Regions from separate parts of the Exiguobacterium sp. MMG028 genome, predicted to be linked through region 2. Evidence: riboswitches for the same ligand, from Rfam matches in the RefSeq annotation. Region 2 holds a riboswitch; each other region holds the start of a gene.

Region 1 (7,488 bases), 540 kb from region 2:
CACTCAGCTACGGCGCACACGTCGGAATCGGGACACTCCCGATCGTCTTCTTCGGATCAGAAGAGCAAAAGCACAAGTACTTGCCGAAACTCGCGACAGGTGAATGGATCGCGGCTTACGCGCTCACGGAGCCAGGCTCAGGGTCAGACGCCCTCGGTGCGAAAACGACGGCTGTCTTGAACGAAGCGGGCACACACTACGTCTTGAACGGTGAGAAGCAATGGATCACAAACGCTGGCTTCGCGAACGTCTTCGTCGTCTACGCAAAAATCGATGGTGACAAGTTCAGTGCTTTCATCGTCGAGCGTGACTTCAAAGGAGTCTCAACTGGCGCAGAAGAGCAGAAGATGGGGATCAAGGGATCGTCGACACGTACGCTCATCCTTGAAGACGTCGAAGTACCAGTCGACAACCTTCTCGGTGAAATTGGAAAAGGTCACGTCATCGCCTTCAACATCTTGAACGTCGGTCGTTACAAACTCGCAGTCGGAGCAGTCGGTTCATCAAAACGTGCGTTCGACCTCTCCGTACAATATTCGAACGAGCGCAAACAGTTCAAGACACCAATCAGCCAATTCCCGCTCATCCAAGAGAAATTGGCAACGATGGCAGCCAACATCTATGCGATGGAAAGCTCAGTGTATCGTACGGGCGGCTTGTTCCAAGATAGCCTCGACGCACTTGGTGACGAGAACATGCGCGACGGATCAAAAGTGGCACAAGCGATTGCTGAATATGCGATCGAATGCTCACTCAACAAAGTATTCGCTTCTGAAACGTTCGACTACGTTGTCGACGAAGCGGTCCAAATCCATGGTGGATACGGATTCATGGCAGAGTATGAAGTCGAAAACCTCTATCGTGACTCACGGATCAACCGAATCTTCGAAGGAACGAACGAAATCAACCGTTTGATCGTTCCGGGTACGCTTCTCAAGAAAGCGATGAAAGGTGAATTGCCGCTCCTCGCAGAAGCACAAAAACTTCAAAAAGAGCTCATGAGCTACATGCCGCAAGAATTGGACGGCTCACCGCTCGCACGCGAGAAGATGCTCCTTTCAAACATGAAGAAAATCAACTTGATGGTCGCAGGTACAGCGGTTCAGAAGTATCAACAAGACCTTCAAAACGAACAAGAAATCTTGGCGAAGATCGCAGACATGATCAGTGCCATCTACGCGCTTGAAGCAGCCATCGCTCGTACAGAAAAAGCGATCGCACGCACAGGCGAAGAGAAGAACACGCTCAAAGTCCGCTATACAGAAATCTTTGCGGAACAAGTGTTCAAACAAGTCGAACTCATGGCGAAAGAAGTATTGTATGCAGCGGCATCTGGTGACGAGCAGCGCATGCTTCTCTCGGCAATGAAGAAGTTCAGCCGCTATCAGCCGATCAATGTGATCGGGACGAAGCGTGAAGTCGCTGCGAGCCTCATCAAAGCGAACAAGTTTATCGTGTAATTCAATCGACAGAAAGGGTGGACCGGACGCGGTCGACCCTTTCTTTTTTTGACCTCTGCCACGTACAATAGAAACGAGGGGGAGAGACGATGAAAACACGTGATAAATTGCTTAAACGAATGGAACAAATCGGGGAATCGGTTGCCGCACACGAAGGAACGCTGATGCTGCTGGCATTAGGGTCGATCGGACAAGAGACGGAGCGGTTGGATGATTATTCGGACCTCGATTTCTTTTTGATTGTCGAGGACGGGCAGAAGGCACGCTTTATCGACCGACTCGACTGGCTCGAGGTCGAGCCGCTTCACTATCAGTTCCAAAACACGAAAGATGGGCACAAGATCATGTATCACGACGGCATCTACGGTGAGTTCGCCGTCTTTGAAGTACATGAACTCGCGACGATCGCCTATACACCAGGACGGGTCGTCTGGCGACGGGACGAAGCACTCGACGTGTTCGCGTCACCACGTCTCGAGATCGCGCGTGAAGCGACGGCTTACTATTATGAAGAAGCGTTGACGAACCTATATGTCGGCTTGCTTCGGGAACGTCGGGGCGAGATGCTCGCCGGGTTCGAACTCGTCCAAGTCGCGGCCGTCCAAAACGTCTTGAAGGCGCTCGGTGGACAAGGAGACCCGTTCAACCCGACACGTCGGGTTGAGTCGAGACATCCACAAATGATTTCTTTCTTGATGGGCGGGGTATTAGGATATGGCAAGTCGGGCGTCGCGGCGGCGGTCATCTTACGTTTTATCGAAGAGCGATATGAGGTCAACCCAACGATGAAGCGAGAGATCGAACGGTTGCTTGAGACGTGAATTAATTTCTCTGAATATGCTACATTGATGAGAGAGGTGATGAACAGATGGTGACACTATACGGCTATCCACCATGCAGTACGTGTAAAAAAGCAGAAAAATGGTTGAAAGAGCAAGGGGTCGAGTATACATACGTTCATATCGTCGAATCGACACCGACGAAAGAAGAACTCGCCGAGCTGTGGAAACAATCGGACTTACCGCTTAAGAAGTTCTTCAATACGAGCGGGCAAGTCTATCGGAACGAAGGCATCAAAGACAAGCTACCAAATCTATCAGAAGACGAACAACTCGAGCTATTATCAAGCAATGGTATGCTTTTGAAGCGTCCAATCGTCACAAATGGTGAAAAAACGACGGTCGGATTTTCAGAAAAGTCCTTTACGGACGTTTGGGGCTAAGTGCTATAATACAGATGTGAGTCTAATTTATTTGAGGGGGAAGTTAGGATGAGCAAAGTACCAGCAAATTTACGTTATTCAAAAGAACATGAGTGGGTAGAAGTGAACGGAACAAAAGCCCGCATCGGCATCACGGATTTCGCACAAAGCGAACTAGGGGATATCGTGTTTGTGGAACTCCCGGAAGTTGACGGTACGATTTTGCTCGACGAGCCATTCGGTTCAGTCGAATCAGTCAAGACGGTCTCTGAGTTGTATGCGCCAGTATCTGGACGCATCACAGCAGTAAACGAGGACCTTGCAGATTCTCCAGAACTCGTCAACGAGTCACCGTTTGAAAATGCATGGATGGTCGAAGTTGAGTTGACGGAAGAGTCAGATCTCGACAAGCTTATGTCTGCAGAAGAATATGAAGCGATGATTCAAGGATAAGTAAAACCGGCCTCTCCTGATTGGAGAAGCCGGTTTTTTTGTTTACTCGAAATCGAGTCGGTAGTGGTCCGATTTGACGAGCGTCGCCCGTTCGAACACACGATAGAAGAAAATTCCGAGTCCGACTGGAATGAGCCCGAACAAGACGATCACAAGAAGCACGTTGAACAAGGCGAATCCGCCCGGCATGAGATGTAGCGCGTTTACCGGTCCGATGAGTCCAGATACGCCAAACCCTGCGCTGATTGGAGTTCCCTCGATTCTTAATATACCAGCGAGCGCACCGAGGATGGCCGCATTCGCCAAAATCGGAAGCATCATAATTGGGCGTCGGACGAAGTTTGCCATTTGAATCTTCGGTGACCCGAGGAAGTGGGCGATCGATGTCCCGGTCGCGTTCGCCTGCCAACCCGCGATGGCGAGACCGAATCCAGCGGCGACGACGCCGAGGTTTGCCGCACCGGCCGCAACGCCTGATAGGCTAATCGCGGTCGCGATTCCGACAGTCGAAATTGGCGAGACGATGATGAGCGAGAACGCCATCGCGATCAGGATGCCCATGAGAACCGGTTGAAGATCCGTCATCGTCATGATGAGGTATCCGATGTATGTCGTGATCTGTGAGATATACGTCAATAAGAAGGCACCGATGCCGCCTGCGACGACAATGACTGTCATCGGCATGACGATGACGGTATACGTCTTCAAATGTGGGGCGAGCTTCATGACGAGAATCGTAGCGATCGCAGCGGTCACACCGGCTGTGATCACGTCACCGATTCCGGCCATCACAAACGCACCTTCATTAATTCGAACGGCGCCACTGCCGACATAGGTTGCGATGGCGATCGTTCCAGCCTCTAAAATCGATCGTCCGAACTGCATCGCGACGGCAAGACCGATAATGGCCGGGAGGAGGCGCATTGCAATCGTCGTCGCATCCAATATGAATTGAAGAGACGGAAAATAAGGGAGTATAGCTTTCGTGAGTTCACCGAGCAGCGCGCTCGGGATGAGGGCGATCAGAATCGCCATACTGAGACCGTTTAAGACGTTCATCGTAAATTGCTTTGTCGTACCTGTTGCCTGTTCCGTCATCATTCATTCACCTGTCCTTCTTCTTTGCTGTTATGTACAAAAGCGATAAAGTTAGAACCCATATTATTCCTATCCGACAGAAGAGTCAAGAGAATCATTGAAAAATTCTGAAATTTCACGAGAGCACGATTTTTGAACGGGACTCGAACGACCATTATAATGACAAGAGAGGTGAGAAAAATGATTACAGACGGATTCTTATATATATACGCCCCAATGTGTGGTACATGCGCTGTCGCGGAGAAAATGTTGACGGTTGTCGAGGCGGTCGACCCTGAAATTCAGATTGAAAAGCGCGATGCGAACTATATCCCAAAAGAACTTGAAGCTTATCAGGTGATGAGCGTCCCAGCGTTGTTAAAGCTTGAAAATGGCGAGGTTCGGGATCGCCTTTATGCCTTTCAAAACGTTCAACACGTCCTCTCTTTCGTGAAGTGAGAGAGGAACATTAGAATAATCTGAAAATTTTAAATAATCAGTTGACACAGAAAGTTCACGAATGGTATATTCATTACAACATCTTACTTGAACACAAAATAGGACGCGATATTCCCGACATCAAGACGTTTTGATGAAGCCGATGCTACCTTTATACGAATACACGTCAGTCTTCCCTTCGATTGTCCCCCAAAAAAATCAAGCGAAGAAAGACGTTCCGTATAATCGCACGGTCCAAGTCAAGATCGAGTGATGATTGGTGAATCTCCCCCATATAAGGATGTAAATCTTGAACGGGCAAAAGATTTTCATCTATGGGCTGTCCTTCCGTGACTCAAGGTGCTACGTTCTGTGTCGTCCTCGGACGGCACCTTTTTTTGATTTTTTTGAAAAAATGATTTGACAGCAGAAAAAGCTGTCGCTATGATAAAGCTAATCGAATACACAACACTCTTATCAAGAGAGGCTGAGGGACTGGCCCTATGACGCCCAGCAACCGCGGAGCAATCCGAAATGGTGCTAATTCCAGCAAGGTGAGAAACCTTGACAGATGAGAGCAATCGTTGTCCGTACGATAAAGTGCGCACGTTTGCTCAAACGTGCGCGCTTTTTTTGTTGTCAGGAGGGAAAGGAATTGATTCAATTACGAAACGTCGCCAAATGGTTCGATACGAAGAATGGTCGTGTCCAGGCGGTGGATGATGTGTCACTAACGATTGATCGCGGTGAAATTTTTGGAATAATCGGATATTCGGGGGCGGGGAAGTCGACGCTCATCCGATTGCTCAACCGCCTCGAATCACCGTCTAGCGGTGAAATCGAGGTTGCCGGGAGTGAGCTCACGAAGCTCAGCCCGAAAGAATTACGAGGGGTTCGCAAGAACGTCTCGATGGTCTTCCAGCACTTTAACCTTCTGTGGTCGCGCACGGTCGCAGAAAACATCAGCTTCCCACTCGAATTGATCGGGGTTCCGGCAAGTGAGCGGAAACGTCGGGTTCAGGAACTCGTCGAGCTCGTCGGACTATCAGGTCGCGAAGACAGCTATCCGTCACAATTATCCGGCGGTCAAAAACAGCGAGTCGGGATTGCCCGCGCGCTCGCTACAAATCCAGAGGTGCTCCTCTGTGACGAAGCGACAAGCGCGCTCGACCCGAAGACGACGGATTCGATTCTTGAACTGCTCGTCAGCATCAATAAGAAGCTCGGATTGACAATCGTCCTCATCACGCATGAGATGCACGTCATCCAAAAGATTTGTCATCGCGTCGCCGTGATGGAGGCAGGGAAAGTTGTCGAGACGGGTCAAGTCTCTGACGTGTTCCAACATCCGGAGCAGCCGATCACGAAAGAATTCGTGAAACAAATTGGGGCGGTCGACGATCTGTCGCTCACGTTCGAACATTTGAAAGCACGCTATCCGAGTGGGCAAATCGTCAAATTGAAATTCTTGAACGAAACGGCAGAACAACCGATTTTGTCTGACGTCCTTAAGACGCATGACATCGGATTCAACATCATCGGCGGGAACGTGACCCAGTCACAAGTCGGTGCGCTCGGCACGCTATTCATCCAATTGATTGGGGAAGCACGGGAAATCGAACGCGCCATCGCCTCGATTCGTTCGCAATCCGTAGAAGTGGAGGTGGAAAGCGATGTTTCCTAACGTAGACTGGGAAGTAATGCTTTTTGAAACGTGGAATACACTTTACATGACGTTGGTAGCAGGTGTCGCCACATTCATATTCGGACTGATGCTTGGCATGGTTCTCTATGTAACGAATGAACCATTGATGTTAAAAAATCGGTTCATCTACACAATTGTCGGGGCGTTCGTGAATATCTTCCGATCGATTCCGTTCATCATCTTAATCATTTTACTCATTCCGTTTACGCGTGCAATTGTTGGAACCATTCTCGGTTCAACGGCAGCACTACCGGCATTGATCATCGGCGCAGCCCCTTTCTATGCTCGAATGGTCGAGTTAGGGTTACGTGAGGTCGACCGTGGTGTCATCGAAGCGGCGGAATCGATGGGCGCGACAAAATGGCAAATTATTTATAAAGTCTTGTTCCCTGAAGCGTTACCTTCACTCGTTTCTGGAATTACCGTCACTGTAGTGGCACTCATCGGTTATACGGCCATGGCAGGTGTTGTAGGAAGCGGAGGGCTTGGGACATTAGCTTTCCTTGACGGTTTCCAGCGCTCGCAAAATGATGTGACATTCGTTGCGACTGTTATGATTTTAGTCCTCGTCTTTATCATTCAATTTATTGGTGATACGCTCGTGGCGAAAATTGATAAACGTTCTGCTTAATAAAAAATATATATAAAATGGAGGAATTAAATTATGAAATCTTGGAAAAAAGTACTTGGTGTAACAGCAGCCTCTGCCTTGACGATTTTGGCAGCGTGTGGCGGTGGTGATTCTGAATCGGGTTCAGGAGAATCAAAAACATTGATTGTCGGAGCGTCGAACGTTCCGCACGCTGAGATTTTAGAGCATGTGCAAGAAGAATACGAAGCGAAGGGTTATAAGCTTGAAATCAAAAAATTCCAAGACTATGTCCTTCCGAACAAAACATTGGCGGACGGGGACATCGATGCGAACTACTTCCAACATCAACCGTACCTTGATCTTCAAATGAAAGATAATAAAGATTACAAGTTTGCCTCAGCCGGTGGTGTGCACGTTGAGCCAATCGGAATTTACTCGAAAAAATACAAGTCACTTGATGAACTACCAGACGGTGCGGAAGTCATCATGAGTTCAAACGTCGCGGAACATGGCCGCATGTTGACATTGCTCCAAACAGAGGGCGTCATCACACTTGCTGACG
Region 2 (7,488 bases):
AGGCTACTTCTTCGGAACAGAGGGAGAGCACCATATCCGTTTCGGTCTCGTATCGTCTGAACAGAAGATCGATGAAGCGGTAGAACGGATTGAGAGACTGTTTGCAGCCTATGAGGAGGTACACTTGTGATACGTCAGGCCGTGCTCGAATATGACCATTCAAATGATGCGCTCGAGGACCTTCATACGGTGATCGGGAATCGAGAGGCACTCGTTTTGAGAGGATCGAACGGATACGGTGAAGCGGTTCGCGTATCTCCTCGTCTAGCAAATCTTCCGAGCGTGCGATTCAACGGGGAATGTTCAGACGAAGAAGTAAATCGTTTGAATGCCTATCGACCCGACGTATGGATTGCCGTTGGTGGCGGCAAATTGATTGATACAGCAAAACGAGTCGCGGCTTCTCAGAGCGTACCGCTCATTGTCGTCCCGACACTCGTGTCAAACTGTGCCGCTTTCACACCGCTTAGCGTCATCTACACTGAGGAAGGGTCATATATCCGTTACGACACATTTCCGGTCGTCATCGAGCGTGTCATCGCGGATGAACGACTGTTACGTGATTCACCTTACGACTATTTCAAGGCTGGCGTGATCGATACGGTCGCAAAGTGGTTCGAGGCCCGATATATTAGCGGGACGAAATCAAGGGATGCAGGCATTCAGTCAGGGCTATCGCTCGCGGCACAGTGTGGCAAGTTGATGGACCTGTCAATCTGCGAACAGGATTTCCGTCGCTACGGCACGGACATCCGATATCTCGTCGACCATGTCCTCGCAATCGGTGGTGCGGTTGGTGGATTCGGGGATGCCGGCACGCGTGTTGCTGTCGCGCACGCTGTTCATAATGCACTCAGTCGCTTTGGTTCGACCCACCATTGGCTACACGGAGACAAGGTAGGTTTCGGGTTGATTGTTCAAGAACGATTGATTAGATCCGATGACACCTTCCTGCTCAAGGACTGGCTTCAATCCATCGATGCGCCGACTTCGCTAACACAACTTGGGATTCATCCTGATCAAGTCGATGAATTGGTCACTTCGATTGTTGAAGAAATCACGATTCAAGGGATTCGGAATCTTGAAGATTCAGAGCAGTTAAAAGAAATTCTCATCAATCTTCAAGAAATGGTTTACAAATAATTCTTTTATCAGTAATATAATAACAAAATAATAGAACCGATTGCTTATCAAGAGTGGTGGAGGGACTGGCCCGATGAAACCCGGCAACCAGATCAGTATGATCATGGTGCTAATTCCAACAGACGAGACGTCTGGGAGATGAGCGTGTCCGACTTTCACTTGTCGTGCCCGCCGCTCTTCGTGAGTAGCGGGCTTTTCATTTGGAGGAGGAACTATTCATGAACATCAAACAAAAAACACTTTTGGCAGGTACGTCATTCCTTGCAGCAATCGCACTTTCCGCGTGTGGGCAATCCGAGGCGAGCGAGACGCTCAGCACGGAAGAACTGACGATCGGCGTGACCGGTGGCCCACACGAGCAGATTGCAGAGAAAGTACAGGAACTCGCGAAAGAGGATGGACTTGAGATCGATATCAAAGTATTCAACGATTACAACACTCCGAACACGGCACTAGACGAGGGAAGCCTTGATGTGAACAGTTATCAGACGCTCTCGTTCTTAGAGCTCCAAAAATCGGATAAAGGCTATAAGATCGACGACGTATTCAAAACGGTCGCATTCCCGATGGGGCTATATTCTGAGAAGTTGACAGATATCAAGGATTTAAAAGAAGGGGATAAAGTGGCCGTACCGAATGACCCGGCGAACGAACTGCGAGCATTGCGTCTGTATGAAACTGCTGGCCTCATCACATTGAAGGACGGCTTGACGGATAAAGCAACAAAACGAGATATCGCAGAAAACCCGCTCAATTTAGAATTCATCGAGCTTGAAGCGTCGCAGCTTCCCACACAGCTACAGGAAGTAGCCCTTGCAGCCATCAATACGAACTTTGCGATGGGAGCAGGTCTCTCCATCAACGAAGATGCCCTGTTCCATGAAGACACGGTCGATAATCCGTACCCGAACTATGTGGTTGTCCGCTCGGTCAATAAAGAAGATGAGGTCGTTGAGACATTGAAGTCTTACTACCATTCGGATGAAGTACGTGCCTTCATCGAAGAGGAATTCAATGGATCTGTCGTACCAGCGTTCTGAGGAGGTATTTGATGATTGAACTGAAACAAATCACCAAGCAATTTCACGTCAATGGAGATACGATCACCGCGCTCGATGACGTCTCCCTCACAATCGAAAAAGGAGAGATCTTCGGCATCATCGGGCGAAGCGGTGCCGGGAAGAGTACACTCATCCGTATGATCAATCTATTAGAGCGCCCGACAGCAGGTGTCGTTGAGATTGAGGGACAAGATATCACACAATTAAAGAAAAAAGAACTTTCTTCGCTACGTCAGCGAATTGGTATGATCTTTCAACATTACAACTTATTAAAGACGGCGACCGTCGAAGAAAACGTGGCCATCCCGCTCCGCCTCGAAGGGCTCGGAAGGCAAGTCATCCGTGAACGGGTCGACCGCTATCTCGACATCGTCGGTTTATCTGAACATCGGAACCATTATCCTGAACAATTGTCAGGCGGACAAAAGCAGCGCGTCGCCATTGCACGAGCGCTCGCACATGAACCGGACATCCTGCTCAGCGACGAGTCGACGAGTGCCCTCGACCCTGAGACGACCGAGTCAATCTTAGAGTTGTTGCTCGAGATTAACCGAGAACTCGGATTGACCATCTTCTTGATCACGCATGAGATGGAAGTGATTGAACGAATCTGTGACCGAGTCGCCGTCATCGATCACGGCAAAATTATTGAACAAGGCAACGTGTTGGATGTCTTCTCAAACCCGAGACACGAAACGACGCAGCGGTTCTTGAAGACGAATCTCGATGTTCCGAAAGAAGTAGTGTCGGAATTACAGACGCGAGGCACGCTCGTTCATTTATCATTCATCGGTAGTCAAACGGAACAAGCGGTGCTCGCCCAGTTGACGAAACGATTCGGGATCTTACCGAACATCATCGGGGGCGGGATCAAGAAATTGAAAGCGGGTCTTGTCGGAAATCTGCTCGTTCACCTTGACGGGGATCACGATCAAACAGAACTTGCTGTCCGTTATTTGAAGACGAGCGGTGTACACGTAAGGGAGGTGTCGAACCATGCAACAGTTCTGGACAGACTGGGGTGACCTCATTTGGACGGGAACGATTCAAACGTTGACGATGACGAGTATCGCGCTCCTCATCTCGACCTTGATTGGACTTCCGCTCGGGACGTTGCTCGTACTGACGAGACCGAACGGGCGTCTCGCGAACCGGTTCGTGTACGGTGGATTATCGAGCGTCATCAACGTCATCCGTTCGATTCCGTTCATCATTCTCTTGTTTTTCATCTTACCGTTCACACGTTTCATCATGGGTACAACGATTGGGGTCCAAGGTGTGCTTCTACCACTCATCGTCTTCACCGCCCCATACATCGCACGGCTCATGGAGTCTGCTCTTCTTGAAGTCGATCGCGGGGTCATCGAGGCGTATGAGGCGATGGGCATCTCGACGAGAAAGATCATCTGGTACGTCCTCATCCGTGAGGCACGTTCTTCCATCGTTCTCGGATTGACGATTGCAACGATCGGGTTGATTGGTGCAACTGCCATGGCAGGTCTCGTTGGAGCCGGTGGGCTTGGAGATATCGCGTATCAATACGGACACCTTCGTTTCGAACCGGAAGTCATGTATGTGACGATTTTTGTCCTTATCCTACTTGTTCAATCGATTCAGTCATTCGGAAACCGATTGGCAGCTAAATTAAAACGAGCCTAAAAAAGAATCGTGTCGCCTTGGCGACACGATTTATGCGTTGTGGAGCAACCGTTTTAGTTCAGCGATGCGGTCATGCCGAGGAATGAACGTCCGAATCTCTTTCTCACTGAAGCCGACTTGGATGCGATGATGGTCGAAGACGATCGGACTTTTCAGGATTTGAGGGTTTGATGCGACAAAACTGTATAGTTCGCGGATCGACATCTCGTCGAGTTTCTCAGCCGCTTGCTTATAGACGCTCTTCTGTACCGACAGCAAGTCGGTCGTCCCATTCTCAGTCAGACTTAGCATTTCTTTAAATTCACCAAAGGATAAGCCTTGGTCTGTCAATTTCTTTTCGATGAAGGGAATCTTTTGTTCCCGCAACCAATCAATCGTTTTTCTGGAAGAACTGCAGCTCGTATGCGTGAATACCGTGACCGTCACGACAACCACTTCTCCTTTACATCAGTTTGGTTCTAACTATTATCTCTTTTTATACGTTACGTTTCGTGATTATGTTTCAAATCACATACAGTTTCTTTTTGATTGAAAGCGACTTCGTTCGGGTACAGATTTCAAGAGGAATCACATAAGGAGGAATGAAGATGTTTGATTATACTGTACAGTCTGACCGTACCGTTGAGGACGTCATCGACCGTCTTGGAGAAGCGCTGAAAGAAGAATCGTTCGGTGTATTATGGGACTTTGATTTGAGCGACACGTTAGAGAAAAAAGGGCAGGCCATTGAAGGGAAGTATCGCATTTTAGAAGTATGCAATCCGAAGGCGGCGAAAGAAGTGCTGTCGCAGCAATTGGAGGGAGGCTACTTTCTCCCCTGTAAAATAGCGGTGTTCGAAAAAGACGACCACACCCACATCGGTATGCCGAAACCGACAGCATTGATTCGACTGATCGATGATGAATCGCTACAAGCTGTCGCAGCTGACGTCGAATCTAGACTGCAGCGTGCGATTGACCAAAGTAAATAATCGATGTGGCATCCGCTCATGAAACATGGGTGGATTTTTTTCGTATCGGACAGTTAGATAATGGTAAAATTGGAACAGAAGAAAAAGTGGAGGTGTGTTATGTTCAAACGTGGTATGACGATCTTACTTGGCGCGTCTTTGTTAAGCGCATGTGGAGCATCTGATAGAGAAGTCATTCAACTGGATTACATAGAGGATCAATGGAACATCGAGAGTTATACGAAAGAAGGAGAAATCGTTCAAATCGACGAGAAGAAAGAAGTACTCAAGGCGTGTGAGGGTGACCGAACGACTGAGCTTAAAGGAGATGTCACGGTTTATCAGTCTGTGTTTGCAGGACGAAACGGCGTCGTTTCATCCATCGATCCGTACTCCATGAAAGTCGTCACTTATTTAGAAGGGGATGAACGATATGTTGTCTGTCGTGAGGATTATACGAACCAATTGATGGCGGAGACGATTGATGCTTTCCCAGACTTCGTGGACACGACCGAAGGAATCAGCGTTTCGCGATTCCCTAGCCTTCATCAGACATCGTCATCTTCAAAAGATCAGCTAATGGATCCGGACGAACTGAACATCGATGAGGTTGACATGATGCCGTTCCGAGATACGTTACTTGAAATTGAACCGGCTTTATTCGGAGAACTTGAACTAGAACTGGGTGGTAAAACGACGAGACACCCACTCACTAGTTTTGAACCGACCGGAATCGAGAGGCCGCGTCAACAGTTTGCGATCGGACTCGATCGAAATACATCTCAACCGTATATCCTTTTCTCATTTTTTAATGAACGTTTTGTTGTTCAACCGTTACAGTTGGCAGAACTCGAAGACCCGGCGTCAATGGAACAACATGCCTTTGAGGGGCTAAGTGTCGACACCATCGTCGAACCTGGACAGCTAAAAGAAGGAGAAGCGGTTCCCTTATATACATTCCATTATATGAGGGATGGGGAACGCGTGACGGAAACGATGACGGTTCGCTTTGTTGGAGGAACGTTACTGAAAGAAGGCGAAGAACCGGAATCGATGCTTGAAGAGTGGATGCCGGATCAGGAAGACGGTCCAAGGGTCGTCTCACACCGGAAGCCGTTTGACGGAAATGATCTCGTTTATCCTGATTTTATCGAAATACCGACGGGAGAATCTGAACAAGTCATGGAAGTATTGAAAGAGGCAGAACCGGTCAACCGTAAGGGTGAGCCGGCAGACTATCGATACTTGACGTTAACGGATGGATGGAAAGGCCAATCGTTTGAAGTCAGTGTTAAACAGCGATCAAAAAAGCTCGACATTTATCTGACGGACCCGCTTCGCGATCAGACATTTAAATTATCCAGTAAAGGGGCGGAAGTGTTCTTGGATATTTTCCCGGAGTACAAAGAGTCATGAGGAAGCGTATCTTATTCACGTTATGTGCAGTCGGAATTTTATCGGGTTGTGGTGGGGAAGAAATAAGTGTCGTCAAACTGGATCATATGCCAGCGCAATGGGATGTACGAGACATGAACTCAAATAGCTTTGAGACCGGGCCGGAGACGTGGGCGAATGATTTACTCCGTGCGTGCACCGATGATCCGATTCCCCGAATCCATGAAGACGTCACGGTCTATCATTCGTATGCATTGAACCGAAAAGCCATGATTTCGGACTACGATGCACATGCCTATAAGTTAGTCACGTATGTAAAAGGACAACAGAACTATGTCATTTGTCAGGATGGTTTTTCGCCAAAGATGAGAGTCGGACTCATTGAAGAACTCCCTTCGTTTGTTCAAGCGTCAAAGGGCGTCACCATCCCAACCGTCCCGACTATCGGGGTTGGAACGAGGGAACACGAAGAGCGTGTGAAGGGGAGCGATTATTCCGATATATTCGAAGTCCCTGTCCATCTAGTTGACGGAACGATGATTCAAGTGACCCCTTCCTTGAATGGAAGCATCACATTAACCATCGGAGAAGATGAAGGCATCTTTCCGCTCTCGATCATCGAACCGTATAACGCGCAAATGGGAGTCGTGACGATCGCACTCGGCTACGACGAGCAATCAAAAGAAGCTTATTTTTTTGCTGAGTCAGAAGGTGGGTTACTCTCCTACGACCCGATTGTCACGATGACCGAAACCGATTATTTTCAGCCAAAGCAATTTGAAGGGTTACAGGTCGAGCGGGTATTGCAGGCAGACTCGCTCGAACCCGGGGTCGAGACACCGCTCTATACGTTCTCTTTTATGGAGAACGGAAAACGTGTGACGAAAGACGTGCGTCTCACCTACACGGATGGCGAATTTTTGACGGATGAATCCGTCGGGGCAGATATCGAGTCGAATATAAACGTACCAAGTGGTCCGTTCGTATTCGTCCATAAGTCCCCTTTAGACGGAAAGGCAACGATCGATTATCCGAACGTGTTGCGCGCTGCAGGGATCGATATGTCTGATTTGATGGACGCCATCGATGAGGCAGAACCCGTCAAGCGTGCGGGGGACGTGGGAGCGTATTCGCTCCTCACAATCATCGACGGATGGAAAGGGCAAGAGTTTCAATTAAGTTTTAAGAAACGCTCGAAAAAAGTGGATGTGTACTTAACCGATCCAACGCGGGAGCAGACGTTCAAATTGTCGAGTAAGGGTGCAGAGACGTTCTTCAGC
Region 3 (7,488 bases), on a different contig from region 2:
ATCGTCAACCAAATCGGGTTGTTCGTCTTTCAATTCGCCAACTTGAAACCGAAAGTCGCCATCCGTCGCTTCCGCTTCACGTATCCGTGGAATGCTATTACGGCATACTTAGAGATTGTCATCCCGGCAGCTGTCTATCTCGCCCTAGGTGGGGAGACCGGTCTCGACTTTTATTCGCAAGATTCGCTCGTGCCGCTTGCTGGATTGTTCCTTGCCATCTTCTTAAACACGGTGTTCCAAAAATATCAGGTGAGATGGTGGTTCCGCGTCGACATCGCATTGAGCGATTTTATGAAGATCGCCTTCTACACGTACGTCGTCAGTTTGATTTTCATCTTAGCGGCAGCGTTTTTCCGAGAGACGAACTTACTCGTCGTCAGTAGCATCGCCGCTGCGTTAACATTCTTCATTAAACGTCTCCTCATTCAAAAAGAGCGACAAGATGCATTTAAATCCTTGATTGAGCAATACGATGAAGCGAAAGAGGCCGTTTCCTTATCACAGAGCGAGGCGCAAGCCATCGAAGTGTTTTTAAGTCAATGCGAACAGCTGAATCATTATGATGAAGGGTATGTCGAGTTTAAATTGTTTGAACGCACCCTCTACTTTGATTTGAAGACGCGACAACCCATCGATCGCCCTATCGTCTTCACCTTGCTTGAGATGAGTCAGCCAATCGAGCAAGTCCTCGATTATGAGATGCGCTTTGAATGGGATACTTCTCTTTCCGATGCTTTCCATGACGATTACCACAGCTTCGTTTCTATTCGTTCGGAGGAAATTGAAGAGATTCGTACATGGATTGTCATGACAGGAGAACCTGTATACGGTTATCCGAAGATTATTCAGCACGAGATCATCAAATTGTTAAAATCGTTCAACCGGACCATTAGCCGTTGTCACGAACGGGACCGCCTCTATACCGAGAGTCGGACGGACAGTTTAACGCTTCTCGCCAATGCACGTGCATTTTATGAATATGGCATTCAACAAATATCCGATATGTCGATGTATCCCATCTCGGTTGCCATGCTCGATATTGATTTTTTCAAAAAGATTAACGATACGTACGGTCATCAGGTCGGGGACCATGTGTTACAAGAGTTCGGACGACGAATCCGTCAGGTGCTTCGTCCCGATGACTTTGCTGCACGTTATGGCGGCGAAGAATTTATTTTATTGCTCAATCATTGTGACATGAACCAAGCAATCGAAATCACAGAGCGGATTCGCCATCAAATCGAAGCGAAACCGTTTCTTGTCGACCACCATGAAATTTCTGTCACCGCGTCCATTGGTGTCGACACAATCGAAGCGTTCGGAAACAAGCGTCTCGACGACACGATTCGAAACGCGGACCGTGCCCTGTATGTTGGTGGAAAATATGCAGGACGTAACCGTGTGGCGCACTTCAACAATTTAACGACGTAAACTCCCCTTTCTCACATCGAATTGGGGAGTTTTTAGGTTGACAACTAGATTTGAAACAGGTACGTTAGGGAACGTGTTTGATAATAGGATAGCTTAACTTTTTATCGAGAGAGACGGAGGGACTGGCCCTATGAAGTCTCGGCAGCGGGGAACCTGTGCCAAATCCAGCGGGCGTATTGCTCGAAAGATGAAAAGGGTATTTCACACGAAGGACCTTTTCTCAAGAAAAAGGTCCTTTTTATTTTTTAGTGAGGTGATTATTTTGGAACAACCAACAGCAAACAAGTGGGCACTTCTGCCGTTACTCGTCTTCTTGCTCTTTTTCATCGGGGCGGGTGTCTACTATGGGGACTTTTATAAGTTTCCAGTCCTTGTCGCAGCCATGATCGCATTGATGGTTGCAGCGTTCATGACAAAAGGAAGCGCCACACAAACCGTGGAACGCATCGCACAAGGTGCCGGAAATCCGGGAATCATCATTATGATTTTTATTTTCTTACTGGCCGGTGCCTTTTCAACTGTAGCTGAATCAATCGGTGCCATCGACGCGACGGTTAACGCGGCGTTGACGCTCTTACCCCCATCGCTTCTCTTAAGTGGACTATTCGTCATTGCCGCTTTCATTTCAATGGCAATGGGCACATCGACCGGGACGATTGCGGCACTTGCGCCGATTGCCCTCGGTATCCATGAAGAGAGTGGTGTGAACGTCGCGATCGCTGCCGCGGCAGTTGTCGGCGGAGCCATGTTCGGAGACAATCTCTCATTCATCTCGGACACGACCATCGCTGCCGTAAGGACACAACGGACGAACATGCGTGATAAGTTCCGGACGAACTTCTGGATCGTGCTACCAGCTGCCATCATCACGACGATTTTACTCGCGGTCTTGTCAAACGGTGAATCGACGGTCGATGTCGCCGCATTCGAATGGTACAAACTGATTCCGTATCTCGCGGTCATCGGACTGGCGTTAACAGGACTGAACGTCATTCTCGTCCTGTTAGGCGGGATCACGCTAACCGGAATCATCGGTCTTCTCGACGGAAGCTTATCCGTCACAGCATTTGTGACCGCTATCGCCGATGGTATGGTCGGTATGGCCGAAATCTCGTTCTTGACGTTACTCATGGGCGGCCTCGTCGGACTCATTTCGCACAACGGTGGACTCACGTATTTGCGTGATGCGCTGACGTCACGGATTCAAAAACGTGCCGGTGCCGAGTGGAGTATCGCTGGTCTCGTCAGTGCGACGAACGTGGCGACGGCGAACAATACGATTTCCATTCTCGTAGCCGGACCACTCGCCGCGAACATTGCGGACGAATATGACATCGAACGGAAAAAATCAGCGAGTGTGCTCGATATCTTCTCATGTGGTGTACAAGGGATTCTCCCATACGGAGCGCAACTTCTCATCGCCGCAGAGTTGACGAAGACCGCTTCGCCGGACCTCGTCCCGTTCATGTTTTATCCGTTCCTCCTCTTTATTTGTGGAGGGATTGCCATCGCATTCAATTTCCCGCGTTTTAAAAAGCAGTCTTAAGCGAAAACACCCCTTTATTCAAAGGGGTGTTTGTCGTTTAGTGACCATCTCTTGTTTCAATTGCTCGTTGCGTTTCTTGAAAGCGCGTCGTTTGAGCACTTCTTCTAGTCCTCGACTGATGGCCCACAACGCGACCAAAAGCAGACCGAGCATCGATAAACGAAACGGGCTTTGGATAAATTCTTCCCATTGATCCCCGATGACCGAGAAAATGACGACGACGAGTAGTTTTCCGAATCCCGCCGCCAAAATGAACGTACGGAGCGGCATCTGAATGAGCGCCAGCAAATAGGTGATCAAACTGACCGGGATGAACGGGAGTGAATACAAGAACCCGAGTGAAATCGGACTCATATGATTGATTCGTTCTAACCAATAGACAGCCGCTTTATGTTTTTCGAGCCAACGCGTCATCGGTTTACGAAACACATATCGGACCGCCGCGAAGACGACAATCGTTCCGAGTAAGTTCCCGATCCATGATAAAAGGACCCCTAACAAAAAACCATATGTTGCCGCATTCGCTGAAATGATTAAAACGAGTGGCAAAAACGGAAAGATCGCTTCTAAAAATGGAGCACCGAGTCCGGCCCAAGGACCGCCAGGCAAACTTTGAAGCCATTCGATTAATTGGATGATGTACTGTTGGAGAGAAGTGAGCATAGTCGTTCCACCTTCAACTTTCGTTACTACTACTCTATTACCCGAATTCGATTTGCAAGACGCATCTCCCTGCATTCGTCAAAAAAAATTAAAAACCATTTGCGAAAATTCGTCGTGATATTTATCATATAATAATGGACTTGTGGTTGCAGGCAAGTCTATTCGTCGAACGACACAACCCAACGTTCGTTTTCCTGCAAAAAACTGAACACAGGGGAGCAACACAACATGGAAACAAAACCAATGCGGGTCTTGCTGTACTATAAGTACGTCAACATCGAAGACCCAGAAACACTCACGCAAGAACATTTGAAGTATTGTAAAGACCTCGGCATCAAAGGACGCATCTTGATTTCCTCCGAAGGAATCAACGGGACGTGCTCTGGTACTTGGGAACAAACTGAGCAATACATGAACGACTTGAAGGCAAACCCACTCTTCAGCGATATCGAGTTCAAAATCGATGAAGTCGAAGAGCATGCGTTCAAGAAAATTTTTGTCCGTCACAAGAAAGAGCTCGTGACGTGGCGCTTTGATGGTGAGTTTGATGTACCGAAACAACACGGTGCATACCTCGAACCAGCAGAGTGGAAAGAGATGATGAATCGTGATGATGTCGTCATCCTCGACGTTCGTAACAACTACGAGTACGAACTTGGTCACTTTAAAAACGCGATCAAAATCGATGTAGAGGCTTCACGTTACATGCCAGAATGGCTCGAAGAGAACAAGGACCTCTACGAAGGGAAAACACTTCTCACTTACTGTACTGGTGGCGTCCGTTGCGAGAAATTTACAGCATATATGCGTGACCAAGGTCACGACAACATCTTCCACTTAAAAGGTGGCGTCGCAATGTATGGAAAAGACGAAGCGACGAAAGGTGAAAACTGGGATGGTGAGCTTTACGTCTTTGACGAGCGTATCAACGTTCCTGTTAACTCTGTTAACCCGACTGTTGTTTCACACTGTATGCACTGTGGAACCGAGACGGTTCGTTACGTTAATTGTGCAAACCCGGAGTGCAATGCACAGCATTTCTGTTGTGAAGAGTGTGAACCGAAACAAATGCGTTCATGCTCGAAAGAGTGTCAAGAACACCCACGCAACCGTTATATCATCGACAACATTGCAGAGAAACTTCAGGAAACTGAAGGAGTAGTCGGGTAACAAAAATCGACCAAAAGGTGTCATGGACAAGCCGTCCGTGATACCTTTTTTTGACGAAATCTTAACGTCTAGCCAGCGCCTCTTTCGGGTATAGTGAAGTTACTATGTCAGACAGGAAGTGAATGCATGTTTAACGAACCTTTACTCGCTGCGATTCTTGCTTGGTTTATCGCCCAAGCGGCCAAACTCGTTACCGAACTTATTAAAACAAGGGATTTTGAAATTGAAATCATGTTCGCTTCAGGCGGCATGCCAAGCTCACACTCGTCCACGGTCGTCGCGCTCGCAACGGCAATCGGACGGATGGAAGGCATCGACTCGAGTATGTTTGCCCTCGCTGTCGTCTTCGCCACCATCGTCATGTACGATGCGACCGGCGTCCGTCAAGCAGTCGGTTTTCAGGCCCGACTATTGAACGATTATTTCAAAGGGATTAAACACGAGACTCCACTTTTGAATGAACTCGTCGGGCACACGCCGTTCCAAGTCATCGTCGGGGCGCTTCTCGGTCTCGTCGTCGGATTGTTTTTCCCGATGTAATCCACTAAAGGTATGTCATTTCTCACACTCTCGATTCTTTTTGTGAAGTTTCACAAAGAAGAAGTTATACTCAGAGAGAGGAGGAATCGACATGCCTTTTTTGCAGAAATCTTATGAGTCTCTCGATACACTCGCCGAAGCAATCGGTCAAGCGATTCGAGCACCCATCACGATTGAAAATCGCCACCACCAGTTGCTGGCGTACAGCACCCATCCCGATTCGACCGACCCGGCCAGGATTGCCACGATCATCGGTCGTCGTGTTCCAGAGGCCGTTATTGAAGATTTATGGGAAAGTGGGATTTTACGAGAAGTCATCGACCAAGATGAGCCTGTCGTCATTCCGGCACGGCTCGCTGTCGGGCTCGGCGAACGTGCGGCCATCGTGATCAAGCAACATGACGAAGTACTCGGTTATATTTGGAGCTTGGCTCGAACGAACCCGTTCACCACTCAAGAATTAGCCATCTTGCAGGAAGGAGCGACCATTGCCAAGAAGTTGCTCATGACCATCGCGATGCACGAACGACGCATTAGCGCGGAACTTGAACGTTTCTTGTTAGATGTCCTCGCTTCCCCGACGCTCTCTGATGCCAATCGCGAACGATTGAACGAACTCGCGCCTATCGCCGTCGCCAGTCGATTGACGATTATTGAATGCGCTCAACCGATCACCCCACAACTCGCTGAACGTCTGCATTATGTGCTCGCGACCCAAGAAGCGATCGAAGTGGTCTTACATGCCATCGATGGGCAGCAATTACTCGTCTGGCATTACATGAAATCCGAACTTTCCGATGAAGAAGTGGAATTGCTCGCTTGGGCGGAACGATTCGAACAGTTGCTTCAAGACAAGTTCACTGAATCTGAGCCACGACTCGGAATCAGTCGGCGTTTTTTCGAAAGTGACATGCTGTACGCCGCAGCGGAAGAGGCACGACGTGTCACAACACTTCGTCGTAAGTTCCCTCTTGAGCTCGCGACTTCTCGCGCCTTCGAACAGATCGGGATTTATCAACTCGTCCCTGAACTGGCACGTCGCATCGGACTTCGACTGGAAACCCATCCGACCGTCGAACGGTTGCAACAATATGATTCATCCCATCAGACCGAACTCGTGAAGACACTCGAATGGTATTTTTATTTCGATGGGAACGTAAAGCGGGTCGCCGCCCACCTTCATATCCATCCGAATACCGTCTTGTATCGGATTCGACGCATCGAAGAGTTGACGAATATCACGCAAGTTTCCTTACCAGAACGGTCCATGATTTATTTGGCGATTAAAGCCGGTCAATATCGATTAGAAGACTAGACGCTCGCTTTGTGTTTTTTCACAAAGTGAGCGTCTTCGTTTTTAGAATCTATGATAAAGACAGCGTTTTCGAATGGGTCTATACTAGGGGTGTGAACAATTTGTGTCAACGGAATGAAAGGGGAATGTTCCATGAAAATCGGGGTATTAAAAGAGATTAAAAACAATGAAAATCGGGTGGCTTTGACACCGATGGGTGCATTTATGTTAACGGAACTCGGTCATGATGTCTTCGTCGAAACGAATGCTGGTTTCGGCAGTGGTTTCACGAATATGGAATATATCGATGCCGGTGCAACAATCGTTGAAACGGCGAAAGAAGTATGGGAAGGCGTCGAGCTTGCGCTCAAAGTAAAAGAGCCTCAACCGTCTGAATATCAATACTTCCGTCCTGATCTAACGCTCTTCACATATTTACACTTAGCGGCAGAGCCAGAATTAACGAAAGCACTCGTCGATTCAGGCATCACTGCCATCGCGTATGAGACGGTAGAAGTCGACCGGACGTTACCGCTTCTCACACCGATGAGTGAAGTCGCAGGTCGGATGGCTGCTCAAATCGGGGCACAGATTCTCGAAAAACCGCACGGTGGAAAAGGAATCTTGATGTCAGGTCTCCCAGGCGTACCTCGTGCGAACGTCACGGTCATCGGAGGCGGTGTCGTCGGAACGAATGCAGCGCGTATCGCCATTGGTCTCGGTGCGAGTGTTACCTTGATGGACATCAGCCCGGCTCGTCTTCGTCAAATCGACGACTTGTTCGGAAACACAATCAACACGTTAATCTCGAACAAATACAACATCGCCAAACAAGTAGCTGAGA

Evidence for each region. Region 2 has a riboswitch for S-adenosylmethionine ahead of PJK55_RS03120 (MetQ/NlpA family ABC transporter substrate-binding protein). Riboswitches for the same ligand answer to the same signal wherever they lie in the genome.
Region 1: it holds a riboswitch for S-adenosylmethionine, as region 2 does, so the genes downstream of both, PJK55_RS00185 (methionine ABC transporter ATP-binding protein) here and PJK55_RS03120 (MetQ/NlpA family ABC transporter substrate-binding protein) in region 2, are expected to answer to the same signal.
Region 3: it holds a riboswitch for S-adenosylmethionine, as region 2 does, so the genes downstream of both, PJK55_RS11980 (Na+/H+ antiporter NhaC family protein) here and PJK55_RS03120 (MetQ/NlpA family ABC transporter substrate-binding protein) in region 2, are expected to answer to the same signal.

Annotation. Positions count from the first base shown of each region.
Region 1 is NZ_JAQJIN010000001.1:35,261-42,748, forward strand. It holds gene PJK55_RS00155 (acyl-CoA dehydrogenase family protein) at 1-1,460, shown strand, start outside; gene PJK55_RS00160 (hypothetical protein) at 1,550-2,281, shown strand; gene PJK55_RS00165 (arsenate reductase family protein) at 2,329-2,682, shown strand; gene gcvH (glycine cleavage system protein GcvH) at 2,731-3,114, shown strand; gene PJK55_RS00175 (PTS transporter subunit IIC) at 3,157-4,212, opposite strand; gene PJK55_RS00180 (thioredoxin family protein) at 4,393-4,650, shown strand; SAM riboswitch class I at 5,101-5,207, shown strand; gene PJK55_RS00185 (methionine ABC transporter ATP-binding protein) at 5,285-6,313, shown strand; gene PJK55_RS00190 (methionine ABC transporter permease) at 6,303-6,965, shown strand; gene PJK55_RS00195 (MetQ/NlpA family ABC transporter substrate-binding protein) at 6,999-7,488, shown strand, end outside.
Region 2 is NZ_JAQJIN010000001.1:579,328-586,815, forward strand. It holds gene PJK55_RS03110 (aminotransferase class I/II-fold pyridoxal phosphate-dependent enzyme) at 1-130, shown strand, start outside; gene PJK55_RS03115 (iron-containing alcohol dehydrogenase) at 127-1,143, shown strand; SAM riboswitch class I at 1,185-1,288, shown strand; gene PJK55_RS03120 (MetQ/NlpA family ABC transporter substrate-binding protein) at 1,362-2,183, shown strand; gene PJK55_RS03125 (methionine ABC transporter ATP-binding protein) at 2,195-3,229, shown strand; gene PJK55_RS03130 (methionine ABC transporter permease) at 3,201-3,863, shown strand; gene PJK55_RS03135 (Spx/MgsR family RNA polymerase-binding regulatory protein) at 3,894-4,289, opposite strand; gene PJK55_RS03140 (DUF302 domain-containing protein) at 4,451-4,834, shown strand; gene PJK55_RS03145 (hypothetical protein) at 4,934-6,229, shown strand; gene PJK55_RS03150 (hypothetical protein) at 6,226-7,488, shown strand, end outside.
Region 3 is NZ_JAQJIN010000003.1:259,878-267,365, reverse strand. It holds gene PJK55_RS11985 (GGDEF domain-containing protein) at 1-1,431, shown strand, start outside; SAM riboswitch class I at 1,530-1,625, shown strand; gene PJK55_RS11980 (Na+/H+ antiporter NhaC family protein) at 1,619-2,977, shown strand; gene PJK55_RS11975 (TVP38/TMEM64 family protein) at 2,996-3,640, opposite strand; gene trhO (oxygen-dependent tRNA uridine(34) hydroxylase TrhO) at 3,869-4,810, shown strand; gene PJK55_RS11965 (divergent PAP2 family protein) at 4,937-5,350, shown strand; gene PJK55_RS11960 (PucR family transcriptional regulator) at 5,442-6,665, shown strand; gene ald (alanine dehydrogenase) at 6,798-7,488, shown strand, end outside.